Regions from separate parts of the Virgibacillus sp. 6R genome, predicted to be linked through region 1. Evidence: riboswitches for the same ligand, from Rfam matches in the RefSeq annotation. Region 1 holds a riboswitch; each other region holds the start of a gene.
What was found. Region 1 has a riboswitch for S-adenosylmethionine ahead of BKP57_RS12220 (YezD family protein). Riboswitches for the same ligand answer to the same signal wherever they lie in the genome.
Positions count from the first base shown of each region.

Region 2: another riboswitch for S-adenosylmethionine. It lies ahead of metK (methionine adenosyltransferase); the one in region 1 lies ahead of BKP57_RS12220 (YezD family protein).
Region 3: another riboswitch for S-adenosylmethionine. It lies ahead of BKP57_RS10765 (methionine ABC transporter ATP-binding protein); the one in region 1 lies ahead of BKP57_RS12220 (YezD family protein).

Region 1 is NZ_CP017762.1:2,692,413-2,697,095, reverse strand. Features, by position in the region: gene metE (5-methyltetrahydropteroyltriglutamate--homocysteine S-methyltransferase) at 1-749, opposite strand, end outside; gene BKP57_RS12225 (bifunctional homocysteine S-methyltransferase/methylenetetrahydrofolate reductase) at 918-2,765, opposite strand; gene BKP57_RS12220 (YezD family protein) at 2,938-3,111, opposite strand; SAM riboswitch class I at 3,282-3,386, opposite strand; gene BKP57_RS12215 (ABC transporter ATP-binding protein) at 3,889-4,644, shown strand; gene BKP57_RS12210 (hypothetical protein) at 4,631-4,683, shown strand, end outside.
Region 2 is NZ_CP017762.1:629,298-633,980, reverse strand. Features, by position in the region: gene pckA (phosphoenolpyruvate carboxykinase (ATP)) at 113-1,699, opposite strand; SAM riboswitch class I at 1,937-2,051, shown strand; gene metK (methionine adenosyltransferase) at 2,315-3,520, shown strand; gene asnB (asparagine synthase (glutamine-hydrolyzing)) at 3,975-4,683, shown strand, end outside.
Region 3 is NZ_CP017762.1:2,393,514-2,398,196, reverse strand. Features, by position in the region: gene BKP57_RS10775 (MetQ/NlpA family ABC transporter substrate-binding protein) at 1-230, opposite strand, end outside; gene BKP57_RS10770 (methionine ABC transporter permease) at 250-900, opposite strand; gene BKP57_RS10765 (methionine ABC transporter ATP-binding protein) at 890-1,921, opposite strand; SAM riboswitch class I at 2,100-2,204, opposite strand; SAM riboswitch class I at 2,788-2,893, opposite strand; gene BKP57_RS10760 (DMT family transporter) at 3,119-3,433, opposite strand; gene BKP57_RS10755 (DMT family transporter) at 3,435-3,785, opposite strand; partial or broken gene BKP57_RS23430 (amphi-Trp domain-containing protein) at 4,205-4,336, shown strand; gene BKP57_RS23425 (hypothetical protein) at 4,375-4,473, shown strand.

The DNA.
Region 1 (4,683 bases):
TCATAAGCAGTTATTTTTTCAAAATACGTTTGTAAAATAATTTGCGCATGAGGTACGTGTTCAGCAAAAGCCTGATACACTTTTTCAACTACTGCGATTTCTTCTTTCGATAATTGCGTTACTAAGATTGGCTCATCTATCTGAATCCAAGATGCCCCCGCTTCGACAAGTTCCTGTAAGATCTGTACATATTGTGGTATAAATTTCTTTACAATTGTTGAAAACTCCTGCTGGTCATAACCCTTTGCCAGTTTTACAAATGTAACTGGGCCTAAAAGGACAGGCTTTCCATCAATACCGAGTTTTTCTTTAGCTTCTTGATAAAAGGTTAAAGCACGGTTCTCTACTAATGAAGGCTTAACGCCATTTAATTCCGGAACGATATAATGATAGTTTGTGTTAAACCATTTCGTCATTTCTGAAGCGACTGCCCCATCTGTTCCGCGTGCAATAGCGAAGTACGTGTGCCTATCTACTTTTCCACCAATATAGTTAAAACGTTTCGGTACGATTCCAAACGTAATGGCCGTATCTAAGACATGGTCATATAAGGAAAAATCATTTACCGGAATTAAATCGATTCCTTTTTCCTGTTGTTTTTTTAAATTGCGTAACCGGATTTCTGTTGTTTTTTCAATTAACTCCGTCTCAGAAATAACCCCACTCCAAAAATTTTCTAATGCTCTTTTCCACTCGCGATTTTCTCCAATTCTCGGATAACCAATATTCGAACTCTTTATTTTTGACATATATACTCCTCCATTTTTATATGTGATCGAAAATCATGAGATACATATTATTAATTATTGACATTCTCTCTCGGGTTCCCCGGTTCTAGGATAGGTTAATTAATTATGTTCTAAACGACTATCCTTTAGATTTTGATGTATACTTATCCTCAAACCCTACACCCTAAATTAATGTGAGGATAAGCTTGCTTGCGCTCGCATGGCATTTGTTTTTTGATGAATATAGTTAACTAATTCGACGATCATATCATAGCGCATAAACGGAGTAATAAGATATATCCCGTGAAAATGTTCAAAAGCTGTATCAAGTAACTCTTTCGAAATAGCAATGCTTTCTTTTGTTGATTGCTCTCGATTTCCCTCAGCTGCTTTCATACGAGAGCGAACTTCATCCGTAAGCTTTATCCCCGGTACTTCATGATGTAAAAATTCAGCATTCTTTGTAGAGGTTAATGGCATAATTCCAATAAAAATCGGTGTCTCTATATGTGAAGTTGCTTGTTTCAAAGCAATTATTTTCTCTTTGCTATAAACAGGCTGTGTCATGATATAGTCAGCACCGCTTGCTATCTTTCTCTCCAATCTAGCAACCGACTTTTCTACATGATTCACGTTGGGATTAAAAGCCGCTCCCACTGTAAATGAGGTATGTTCTCTTAGGGAATCCCCGGAAAATGACATACCTTTATTTCCTCTTTTAATTAATTCAATTAACTTAAATGAATTAACATCAAAAACAGAAGTTGCTCCTGGAAAACTGCCAATTTTAGTTGGATCACCTGTTATAGCTAAAATTTCATGAATTCCTAAAATGTCTAATCCCATTAAATGCGACTGTAAGCCAATTAAATTACGATCTCTGCAAGATAGATGGACTAACGGTCTGATCCCCTGTTCTTTAATAATCGTTGCAACAGCTACATTACATATTCGCGGTGTAGCAAGCGAATTATCGGCAAGTGTCACTGCGTCGATTCCAGCTTTCTTTAACGCTCGTATTCCTTGATAATATTCTGTCATATCTAAATGTTTCGGAGCATCTAATTCAACGATAATGGTATGTCGTTCTTTTGCTAATTCTGCCAGCGATTTTTCTTTTCGTTTCCTTTTTAAAATTACTCTCTCTCGCTGCGGAATTTCTACCACTTTTTCTGTAATCGGGTCCGTATCTTTTAATCCTTCAGCTAATGCTTTAATATGATCAGGAGTTGTTCCGCAACACCCTCCTAATAAGCGCACCCCTTGTTCTCGCAATTGTCCGGCACACTGTTTAAAATAAGCCGGTTCATTTTTGTAATAAAGTACACCATCCCGATATGCAGGCAAGCTTGCATTTGGATATGAAGCTAAAAAGGCCTTTTTTGGTAAAGGAACTGATTGTAAGGATGTAATTATTTGTGATGGGCCAAAACGGCAATTAACACCAACAAGATCGGCACCCAAAGATTCCAGTTGCTGTAACGCTTCAGCTAACGGTGTACCATTTTCCAAAACTCCCGGAACATGCATCGACACATTTGCGATAATAGGGATTTCCGTTTCCTCCCGAGCAATTTCTAACACCATTGTTAACTCATCCAGATTATAATAGGTTTCTAAAATAAGCCCATCTATTCCTTCTAAAAGTAAACAATATAATTGTTCTCGAAAGCTTCGTTTAATTTCTTCTTTTGTTTCATTTAATGCTTGAACGCCATGAATACCGCCAATACTTCCTAAAACATATACTCCTTTTTGCCGGGCTTGCTTTGCAATTTGTACGGCTTTTTGGTTAATCTTTTTAACTTGTTCTTCTAAGCCGTATCGTGCCAATTTAATATAGTTTGCTCCATATGTGTTTGTTTGAATGACAGTTGCTCCAGCATGAATATATGCTTCATGTACCTGTTGAACTTGATCTGGATGGGTTATGTTTAATTGTTCAAAACTTTGATCGATACCATACGAATATAACATCGTTCCCATGGCACCATCTGCAATTAAAATTTGATCTTGTAACTGTTGTAATAAGCTCATGTTGGTGTCACCTCCTCCTTTGCAATTAAATATCTGCTCATAACCAGATAAGTCTTACTAGCAGTTCATGCGGGATAAAAATAGTTTTTCTAACATAGTAAAAGGCATCTTTCACCTTATTAAATAATCGAAAAGGTAAAAGATGCCTTTAGTTGTCTAATCGGCATGTGCTTTATTTAGAATTTTGCAATGAACGATTGTTATTTATATTCGCAAACCGCTTTTTCTCCGTTGTGTCAATTTGCGTAACCCTTCCATCGTGTACAGTAATGACTACAGATCCGAAATCAATTGCATCTAAGCTTTTTCTTACGTACTCCCATTGTACTTCATCCAATTTACTCATTTTCTCATCTTCCCTTCTCTTTATTGTTAAAGTACAAGCATCCAAAACACCTTTTGGGAACTTGTAAAGCAATTGTCCATGTAACGTATGGAAGAGCCGCCAATTTTAAATATTAAAAAACCTCTTCCTATTGACAAATAAGAAGAGGTAGATTATTTAAGTTAACGCTCTTCTTATCTTTCAGGCATAATGCTTGCTGGAATTGGCACAGTACTTTAACAAAGTCTGTTGCCGAGGTTTCACTGGGCCAGTCCCTCCACCTCTCTGGATAAGAAATCATGTGATATTAAATTTGTTTAATACTTTACACCGAAAGTGTATTATTGTCAATCTTTTATTTATAATTTTGTGTAAATATAACACAAATCGATTTTACACATACAGTATAGAACGCTGTTGAGGATTGTCCATCGTCGTTAAATAGGGGTTTTCCAGCTTAAACTTATTCCCATCAGCTGACGAACATACCTATACAAATAATCGTACACTTCTATGATCCCCCCGACGCTACCCGCAAATGGGCTTCATATTTTAGATTTTTTCCCACATTATAAAATTATTATTAGATGATAAATAAATTTAACTATCGTATAATGACCCTATGAAGTGCGCGTTGGCAATTGATTTGGTTTGTTCTTCACAAGCACCATAAAAGAAAAGCCCTTTTTCATTTATCCTTGGCTCTTTGGGGCTGTATGAATGAGAATTAAAATTTTATTAGGGAGCAGGTGAGGGTTTTTGTCTACGGAAAAAGTCTTGTCGTTAAAAAATTTATCCATGAGTTATGGAAGCAAAAATGTATTAAATGAAATTAATCTCGATGTATATCCAGGACAAATCATTGGATATATTGGGCCTAATGGTGCCGGAAAAAGTACCACCCTTAAAATTATGCTCGGATTAGTGGGAGAATATAGTGGTATGGTAGAAATCTTTGGCGAAGATATTGCAACAAGTGATTATTCCTATAAGCGTAAAATTGGTTATGTTCCAGAAAATGCAGAGATTTATGATAATCTGACAGCAAATGAATATTTAACATTTATTGGAGAGCTTTACGGCATGGAGCAAAACGAAGCAGCAAACAAGGCAGAAAGTCTGATGCAACAATTTGGCATGGAAGATGTTCTACATACACGTATTTCTTCATTTTCAAAAGGGATGCGGCAAAAAGTGTTAATTATTTCCAGTCTCTTACATAATCCGGATTTAATTTTTCTTGATGAACCATTAAGTGGACTAGATGCCAATAGCGTAATGATTATAAAAGATATCTTAGAGCAGCTTGTCGCACATGGAAAAACGATTTTTTATTCTTCGCATATTATGGATGTTGTCGAAAAAATCAGCAATCGTATTGTGTTACTTGTAGACGGTAAAATTGCCGCTGATGGGACATTTGAAGAGTTACAAGAACAAAATAAGCAAGGTTCCTTGGAAGGAATTTTCAACCAATTAACTGGTTTTGATGAGCACAAACATACAGCAGAAGAATTTGTTCGCATTGTGACAAATGGTGATGCCAATGATTAATTTTTCGTTAAAAATACTTGATTTGCTTCAGCCGCTTTT
Region 2 (4,683 bases), 2.1 Mb from region 1:
ATCTCTGTAAGCCCAAGCAAAAAAAATCGACCTCGCAATAATGAGGTCGACATGCAGCAGTAACTGCAAATTAATTTTATATAAAATTCCTTTTGGGATGAGGAAACAATGATTAACCCTTATAAATAGGGCCAGCATTAGCGATATCTTCACGAGCTTCTGTGAATTGCTTAAAATTCTCATGGAATTTCACCGCAAGCTGTTTTGCTGTTTGTTCATAAGCGGCCTTATCGAGCCACGTGTTTTCCGGAATTAATACTTCATCCGGCACTCCAGGTACATGCATCGGAATTTCTAATCCGAATATTTTATCCTTTGTTGTCTCTACGCCATGTAATTCGCCCTCTAATGCAGCATGAATCATAGCGCGAGTATACGAAAGCTTCATGCGCTTCCCAGTACCATAGGCTCCTCCCGTCCAACCGGTGTTTACAAGAAACACATTTGATTGATAAGCGTCAATCTTTTCCCCAAGCATGGCAGCGTATTTGGACGGTGCCAATGGAAGGAATGGAGAACCGAAACAAGCTGAGAATGTTGCTTGTGGTTCGGTTACACCTCGTTCTGTTCCTGCTAGCTTACTTGTATATCCGCTTAGAAAATGATACATGGCCTGTTCTTTCGTCAATTTACTGATAGGAGGCAATGTTCCTGAAGCATCAGCGGTTAGAAAAATAATGGTGCTTGGATGCCCAGCGATACTTGGTACGGCAATGTTATCTATGTTTTCTAACGGATATGCTGCGCGAGTGTTTTCTGTTAAAATAGTGTCATTATAGTCAGGAATTCTTGTTTGGTTATCTAACACGACATTTTCCAATACTGCACCAAATCTAATGGCATCGTAAATTTGCGGTTCTTTTTCTTGCGATAAGTTAATGCATTTAGCATAACAACCACCTTCAATATTAAACACGCCATTAGGTCCCCAGCCATGCTCGTCATCGCCAATTAAACGGCGGTACGGATCAGCTGATAATGTTGTTTTACCTGTTCCTGACAAGCCAAAGAACAAAGCAACATCGCCTTCTTTACCAACATTAGCGGAACAATGCATAGATAATACATTGCGTTGAGGGAGCAAATAATTCATCACGGAAAAAATAGATTTTTTAATTTCGCCGGCATACTCTGTTCCACCTATTAATACGATACGTTGTTTAAACGATACAAGAATAAATGCTTCTGAGTTTGTACCGTCTACTTTAGGATTGGCTTTGAATGTTGGTGCAGACAAAACGGTAAACTCTGGCTGATGCTCTTTTAACTCTTTTTCTTTAGGTGTGATAAACAACTGTCTGGCAAATAGATTATGCCACGCATATTCATTGATCACTTGAAGCGGAAGACGGTAATCATGATCTGCTCCAGCATATCCTCTAAATTGAAAGATCTCGGATTTGTTTTTTAAATATTGAACGACTTTTTGGTAAAGTTTATTGAAAGTCGCTTCATCAATGGAACGGTTCACTGTTCCCCAGTCAACATAGTTTTCGCTGATTTCGTCTTTTACAATAAACTTATCTTTTGGTGAGCGGCCTGTGTAAGCCCCTGTTTCAGCTTGAACTGCACCTGTAGCTGATAACTTACCTTCTTTTCTAGCCAAGATTTTTTCAACAAGCTGCGGTACCGATAAATTCGATAATAAATAAGGGTGAGAATATAATTCGGTTACATAAGACTTTTCTACCGTTTTCATTTTAAAAATACCTGCCTTTTAATTCAAATTTATTCACGTTCAACGATTAAGAACGATTGTGATATACTCAATATGTTTATTAGTATAACACATTCACCTAAATAGTCCATACTAAATATCGATGAAATTAAAAAAATATTTATCTTTTCATTATAGTGTGTGAAAAAAACATATAGAAATACGGGGAAATTAGTTGACATAAAGGGGTTCTTTCGGTAAGCTGAAATTCGAACGGTTCTCTTATTCAGAGTCGGTGGAGGGACAGACCCGAGGAAGCCCAGCAACCATCACATTTCATGTGAAAAGGTGCTAACCTGATGCAAGGTAAGTAGGTCACCTTGAACAATAAGAGCGAAAGGTCCGCTATTCCCTTTCCTCCATGATAAGCAGGAAGGGATTTTTTTGTGTTAAAATGGATAGAATGCTAGCGGTTGAGATGTTTTGAAATGGAATAAATACTGCTGTTCATAACCATAAATCCTATTTACATTCATAGGAGTGGTTGTTGTCGTTTTGGACAAGTAAAGTATGGACTTCATAACATTCCCTAAAATGAAAGGTGCATCTTGTTTATATAGAGTTCCGTAACCGACTTTAAAAGGAGGAAGTAGCAATATGGCTACGAATCGACGTTTATTTACTTCTGAAAGTGTAACAGAAGGTCATCCTGATAAAATATCGGACCAAATTTCCGATGCTATCCTTGATGAAATATTACAATCTGATCCCTATGCTCGAGTTGCCTGTGAGACAACTGTTACAACAGGACTAGTATTGGTAGCAGGGGAAATATCGACCACTACATATGTAGATATTCCTGCAATCGTTCGAAAAACCATTGAGGATATTGGTTATACACGAGCAAAGTTTGGATTCGACGCCAAAACCTGTGCGGTACTAACAGCGATTGACGAGCAGTCTCCGGATATAGCAGGGGGGGTAGATACTGCTTGGGAGGCAAGACAGGGGCAAATGAGCGAGGAAGAAATTGATGCTATTGGTGCTGGTGACCAAGGACTAATGTTTGGGTTTGCCTGTGACGAAACAGAAGAATTAATGCCATTGCCAATTTCTCTAGCGCACAAATTAGCCAAGCGTTTGGCAGATGTCCGTAAAGACCATACATTGGATTACTTAAGACCGGACGGAAAGACACAAGTAACTGTAGAATATGGAGAAGATGACCAGCCTATTCGAATTGATACAATCGTCATTTCGACACAACATCATCAAGATATAACGGTAGAACAAATTGAAAAAGATTTAATGGAGCATGTTATTATTCCTGTTGTTCCAGCACATTTATTAGATGAAGCAACGAAATATTTTATCAACCCAACTGGACGATTTGTGATTGGGGGTCCACAAGGCGATGCAGGCTTAACCGGAAGAAAAATTATTGTTGACACTTATGGTGGTTATGCACGTCATGGTGGTGGTGCATTTAGTGGTAAGGATGCGACGAAAGTGGATCGTTCTGCTGCTTATGCTGCTAGATATGTAGCAAAAAATATTGTTGCCGCCCAATTAGCAAAAACATGTGAAGTTCAACTTGCGTATGCGATTGGTGTAGCAGAACCAGTTTCGATTGCTATCGATACATTTGGAACCGGGGTTGTAAGCGAGGATGAATTGGTCCAAGCTGTACGAAAACTATTCGACCTTCGCCCGGCTGGCATTATTCGTATGCTTGATTTACAAAAGCCTATTTTTAGAAATACAGCTGCATATGGACATTTTGGTCGTACGGACGTTTTATTCCCATGGGAAAAGACAGATAAAGTGGAAGAATTGGTAGCACTAGTAAAAGAGCAGCAATAATGATGAGAGCGAGAGCATGATTTTTCTTTTGATGGAGATAGAGAAATCATGCTTTTTTTTCGGTGCCAAGATAGGGGGCTAATTTGGTTAAATGGGGGAAGTTTACATATAATAGGAATAATGTTGTTTACATAAGAATTTGGGAGTAACTAAATGATCGAAAAAAACAAAAGGCATCATTGAATTTTTTACCGTTTTTGATGAGAACAATTGAATATATGGTACGGTTATGGTATCTTTACTCACATCTGATGCAATATAGGTCTCCGCAAAAAATGGTGATCACAGACGGTCATATGTACATCAACAGACAAGAATTATATAATGTAGAACTTATTACCCTATAAAACACGCTTTATTTGGAAGTTTTTTACTAGCGAATAATGTGGTATGATAATATTGAAAAATAATCTTACGCCACGTTACTATTATTAATGAGAGAAGGTAGACAGCAATGTGTGGTTTTATCGGAATGATATTTGATAATCCAGTCGAACGAACAGAACAAGAAATTGAATTGTTTAAAAAGCAAAATAATTTGATCACTCATCGGGGGCCAGATGATGAGGGCTATTATTTTGATTCCTATATTTCATTCGGATTTCGCCGATTAAGTATTATTGATATTGAAAGTGGTTCACAGCCATTAAGCTATAACAATGAACAAATCTGGCTCGTTTTTAATGGAGAGATTTATAATTATATCGAATTACGTGAAAAACTGCTTGAAGAAGGCTACGAATTCCAGACAGACTCAGATACAGAGGTTATAGCTGCACTTTTTTCCAAACATAAGGAGAATGCCTTTCAATATTTAAGAGGTATGTTCTCGATTCTTATTTGGGATAAAGAGACAGAGCAATTATACGGTGCGCGCGATCCTTTTGGTATTAAGCCACTTTTTTATCATGAAAATTCCTTTGGGACGTCATTTGCATCAGAGAAAAAAAGTATTACCTTAATGATGGAACAAGAAGAAGTAGATCAAGCTGCTCTGCAGCATTATTTGAGTTTTCAATACGTGCCGGAACCAATGACAATGACTGCCGGCATTAAAAAAGTAGAGCCAGGCCATTATTTCATTAAGAAACCTGGACAACCTATTCAATTTACACGTTATTGGCATGCTACATTTCATCCTGTGCTTCGAGAAAAGCAAGATT
Region 3 (4,683 bases), 300 kb from region 1:
GCATCAATCTCTCCTTCTGCTAAAGCCAAATTAGGTTGAACATAATCGGAAAAGCGGACAATTTCGACGTTAATTCCTTCTTTTTTCGCTTTTTCTGCTACATAATCCCAGATTGACGTATCAGAACCGCTAATTCCCACCTTCACCGTTGAACTGGCTTCACTACTGGAACATGCACTGATAATGACCGATGTAATTAATAGGAAAAATATGAACGTTACTTTTTTCATTTTAAACAACTCCTTTTGTTTATCTTCTTCTCACTCGTTTGGAAAGATAATTTCCGATTGATTGTAATCCTTGCACCATTATGATAAGAATGCCTACAGTAAGGAACATAACAACCGTGTCAAATCGCTGGTAGCCATATGTAATCGCTAAATCGCCGAGACCTCCACCACCGACTGCTCCAGCCATTGCCGATGCGCCTACTAAACCAATGGTTGCTATCGTAATTCCTAGTAGCAAAGAACTTAATGCTTCTGGCAGAAGAAAACGTATCATAATCTGCCATGGTGTAGCTCCCATTGCCTGTGCTGCTTCCATAACTCCCGGATCAACTTCAAGCAATGAATTTTCAATTAATCGCGCAATATAAGGACCAGCAAATAGAATCATTGGTACAATTGCTGCCGCTGTCCCGATGGATGTTCCGACAACAAGTCTTGTAAATGGGATGACAGCAACCATCAAAATAATAAATGGAATGGAACGAAAGATATTAATCCCTGCATTCAAGATGGTGAAAACAACTTTGTTTTCCCATAAATGACCTTTTCTCGTTACTACTAATAAAACACCTAATACAAGCCCGATAAGAAATGAAAATAGCAATGACACACCGACCATGACAATTGTTTCCCAAAGCGCCTGTACTATTTGTTGCTGGTCAACTAACATTTGCCAACACTTCCTTTACCGTAATCTTTTGTTGATGAATATACATCATAGCCCGCTTTATTTCTTTCTCATCCCCTGAAAATTGAACAATTAAATTGCCTAAAGGAACACCTTGTAATTCTGTTATATTGCCAAATAAAATATTGACGTCCACTGCATACGTTTTAGCGATTTGCGATAATAAAGGTTTCCCAGCGCTATTTCCGACAAATACAATCCGATAGATATGTCTGCCTGCTGTCTGATTGTTAAGCAATGAATAGACTGAATCAGGTATCGTATCATGCATTACCGAACGGACAAACTTAGCAGTTACTGCTGTTTTCGGTTTAGAAAACACATCAAACACACTTCCTGCTTCCACGATTTTTCCTTTGTCTAAGACAGCAACTTTATCGCAAATCTCTCGAATCGCATTCATTTCATGGGTAATCATCAAAATCGTTACTCCATATTCTTGATTCACTTGCTTCAACAACTGTAAAATAGCTTTTGTTGTTTCTGGATCAAGTGCTGATGTCGCCTCATCGCATAAAAGTACTTTTGGCTTCGTTGCTAAGGCACGCGCAATTCCAACCCGTTGTTTTTGTCCTCCCGACAGTTGCTCTGGATAACTATTTGCTTTATCTTCTAAACCAACAAAAGTGAGTAAATCCATGACACGTTTCTTTACTTCCTCCTTCGCCACTTTTGCTACCAATAGGGGCATCGCGACATTTGTATACACCGTTTTAGAATTTAAAAGATTAAAATGCTGAAAAATCATCCCAATATCTCGCTTAGCTTCGCGCAATTCTTTAGCGGAAAGACTTAATAAGTCGTTTCCATCAACCATCACTTTACCAGAAGTAGGTCGCTCTAATAGATTCACACAACGAATAAGGGAGCTTTTTCCTGCACCACTAAATCCGATAACACCGTAGATTTCTCCTTTTTCCACCTGTAAATCGACGTCATCTAGCGCTTTGACTGGCCGATCTTTTCCTTCATACACTTTTGTTACATGATCAAATGTAATCATCAAGCAATTCCCCCATACTTATTTTTAGAATTGTTTTACTTAAAAATTTGTTCCATGTGAAACAATGCTTTAGAACCTTACTCCACCTAGCTTAGATCGCATCTACTCATACATTTCATTTTATCGCCATAAAAAATACCCCTTTCGAAAGAAGAGGTTTTATTATATGAGTATCCTCTTCTTATCTTTCAAACAACATGTTTGCTGGATTTGGCACAGTACTATATATTAGTCCGCTGCCGAGGCTTCTAAGGGCCAGTCCCTCCACCTCTCTGGATAAGAAGTATTCAATTGTAAAAGTATAGCTTAACCACATGTTAAAGCTTTTTTTAATGGATAAGAATATTAACATGCTACACGCGTTAAGTTCCGTGTCACTCTAATGGTTCAAGGTCATAAATTTATATAACTCTTTTCCTATATTATCGAACAAAGGCTCGGGGCGCCCGTTTAGCAACGTAGCGAATGGAACGAATCAACTAAAGATAAAGGAATCATGCCACTAACAGGGGGTATGCCGACGTGTGGGCGGCAAGCCCGTTTTTAGACGGCCTTCCTCTTAGCGACGATGATGACTTATCGTAGGGCGGCCTAGTCGCTGGGTGATGGAGCCGGACGTGGCTATCCAGTTATTTTTTTATCCCCAAGCATCTAATTTTATACTTTTGTATGAAAAAAACGCTATTTACCATTATATAACTTATTTATCTTAGGTAGTATTTCAGAATCTAAACATTATAAAGCAAAAGTTTTTTCATGATAGATGGTGGCTCGCGCTCTAGGTGAGCCATGCTGGTTTCTTATCTTATAAAAAAAGAAATCCCTCCTTATGTGATTAAGAAGGGATTTCCAATCTATGGATCCTCTTCTTATTTTTCAAGCTTACCTGCTTGTTGGATTTGGCACAGTACTATCAATAGTCCGCTGCCGAGGCTTCTAAGGGCCAATTCCCTCCACCTCTCTGAATAAGAAGTAATATTATATTTACTTTTCAGGATATTGTTTTATATCATACTACGGTTTCCTTTACCTGTCAAATAGTTTTTTAAATAGACATGTGTCAGATTTTTCACGACACTGTTATAACCCTCAATATTTCCACTTTAGATTCTTTCCAGTAGTTACAATTCTTCATATATAGCTGTACGAATTTACAATCAAAACAGCTTTACTTATACACAATCTTCTTTGCTTCACTTATTCAATCGCTTTTAAACCTACCGCCCCCGCAATGATAAAACTTAGAAATAACATACGTTTCCACCCTGCCGACTCTTTAAAAAAGAGGATGCCCATTAAGACAGCACCAGCTGCCCCTAATCCTGTCCAAATGGCATATGCCGTTCCTAGTGGAATTTCCTTCATTGCTAATGACAAAAAATAAAATCCGAATCCAAAAGTGATAACAACAGCAAATAGTCGCCCAATGCTTTTTTTCTGATTATAAAAATTTATGCTCATGACACCAAAAATTTCTCCAAGGCTTGCAATAATAAGATACACCCATGCCAAATTAATCTCCTCCGTCTGAAGGGGTTTTAAACTTTTCTTGTTTCTCGTCTGTCGTTATTTTAATCCCCACTACTCCAATAATAATTAAGCCGATAAAAATTAGTTTTGTAATCGAAAAATCTGCTCCAAAAACAATAAAGTCAATCAATACAATAGCAGCAGCTCCAGAACCTGTAAAAACAGCATAGACAGTGCCAGAAGGTAATTTTTCGCATGCTTTAATCACAAAGTAGAAGCTGAAAATAATCATTATGATCGTACCAATCCATTCCCAAAATGTTTGCGAATATCTTAAACCAATCACCCAAAACACTTCAACAATAGCAGCGAAGAGAACATATAACCATGCCATTTGATAATACTCATCCTCCTTCACGTATATTTTACCACAGGAAGAAAAACATCCTTAATAGGGGCGGATAACTGGTTCAATGTTTGATAAAAAGAAGGTATTATTATCGCCGAATGACTACTATGGGCACAAAATATCGAAATCGACGAAAGGCTGTTTCAAAACGCATTCTAAATAAAAGTTAAGTCTATTACTATAAACTATGATTGTTAGAATAAATAAAGCTATAACTTTCAACGTAATTAAGAGTTGGAATATGTTAAGTTTTCAAAAGAGTACCGGTAAACGACGCAGTAATGTACTATTTTAGTATAGAGCCTACTTTTTGAACAATCTCTATAAAAACTCGAATTTAAGAGGGTTTTGCACTTTTTTGTAGAAGAATACTATATATAAAGCAAAAAGGAGGGGGTGTCGTCATGGCTAATAGAAACAGAACGAACGTGCTGGTGAAGTATAAGAAAAAAATGGAAAGAGACCAGGCAGCAGTGATGCTCCAAACCATTGCGACAAAATTAAAAGAAGAAGGTTCTTTTACGCTTCACCAAGGTGAACAGTACAAATCGTACAGCCAGCAGAATCTGTCACAGTGGAAATCGAACTCGAAGAAAGAAATGGAAAATATGAATTTGAATTTGAACTGGAATGGCATGAAGGAGCAGAAAAAGCCCCATTAAAAATAGAATAATGTTCGTAGTCGTTATGCAATCAAAATAACTTTATCCGCGGATGAAACGCTGATTAAGCCTAAACTTTTTGCATCCGCGGATATTTGCTGTTATCTTTCAAGCTTTTTGTTTCCCTTGTTGAAATAAGGTGCTTTAGCTGTTTTTGCACCTGTCGTTTATGAAATGAGTTGCGACTTTTCTCTTCTACTTATCATTTGGTTGACACACAA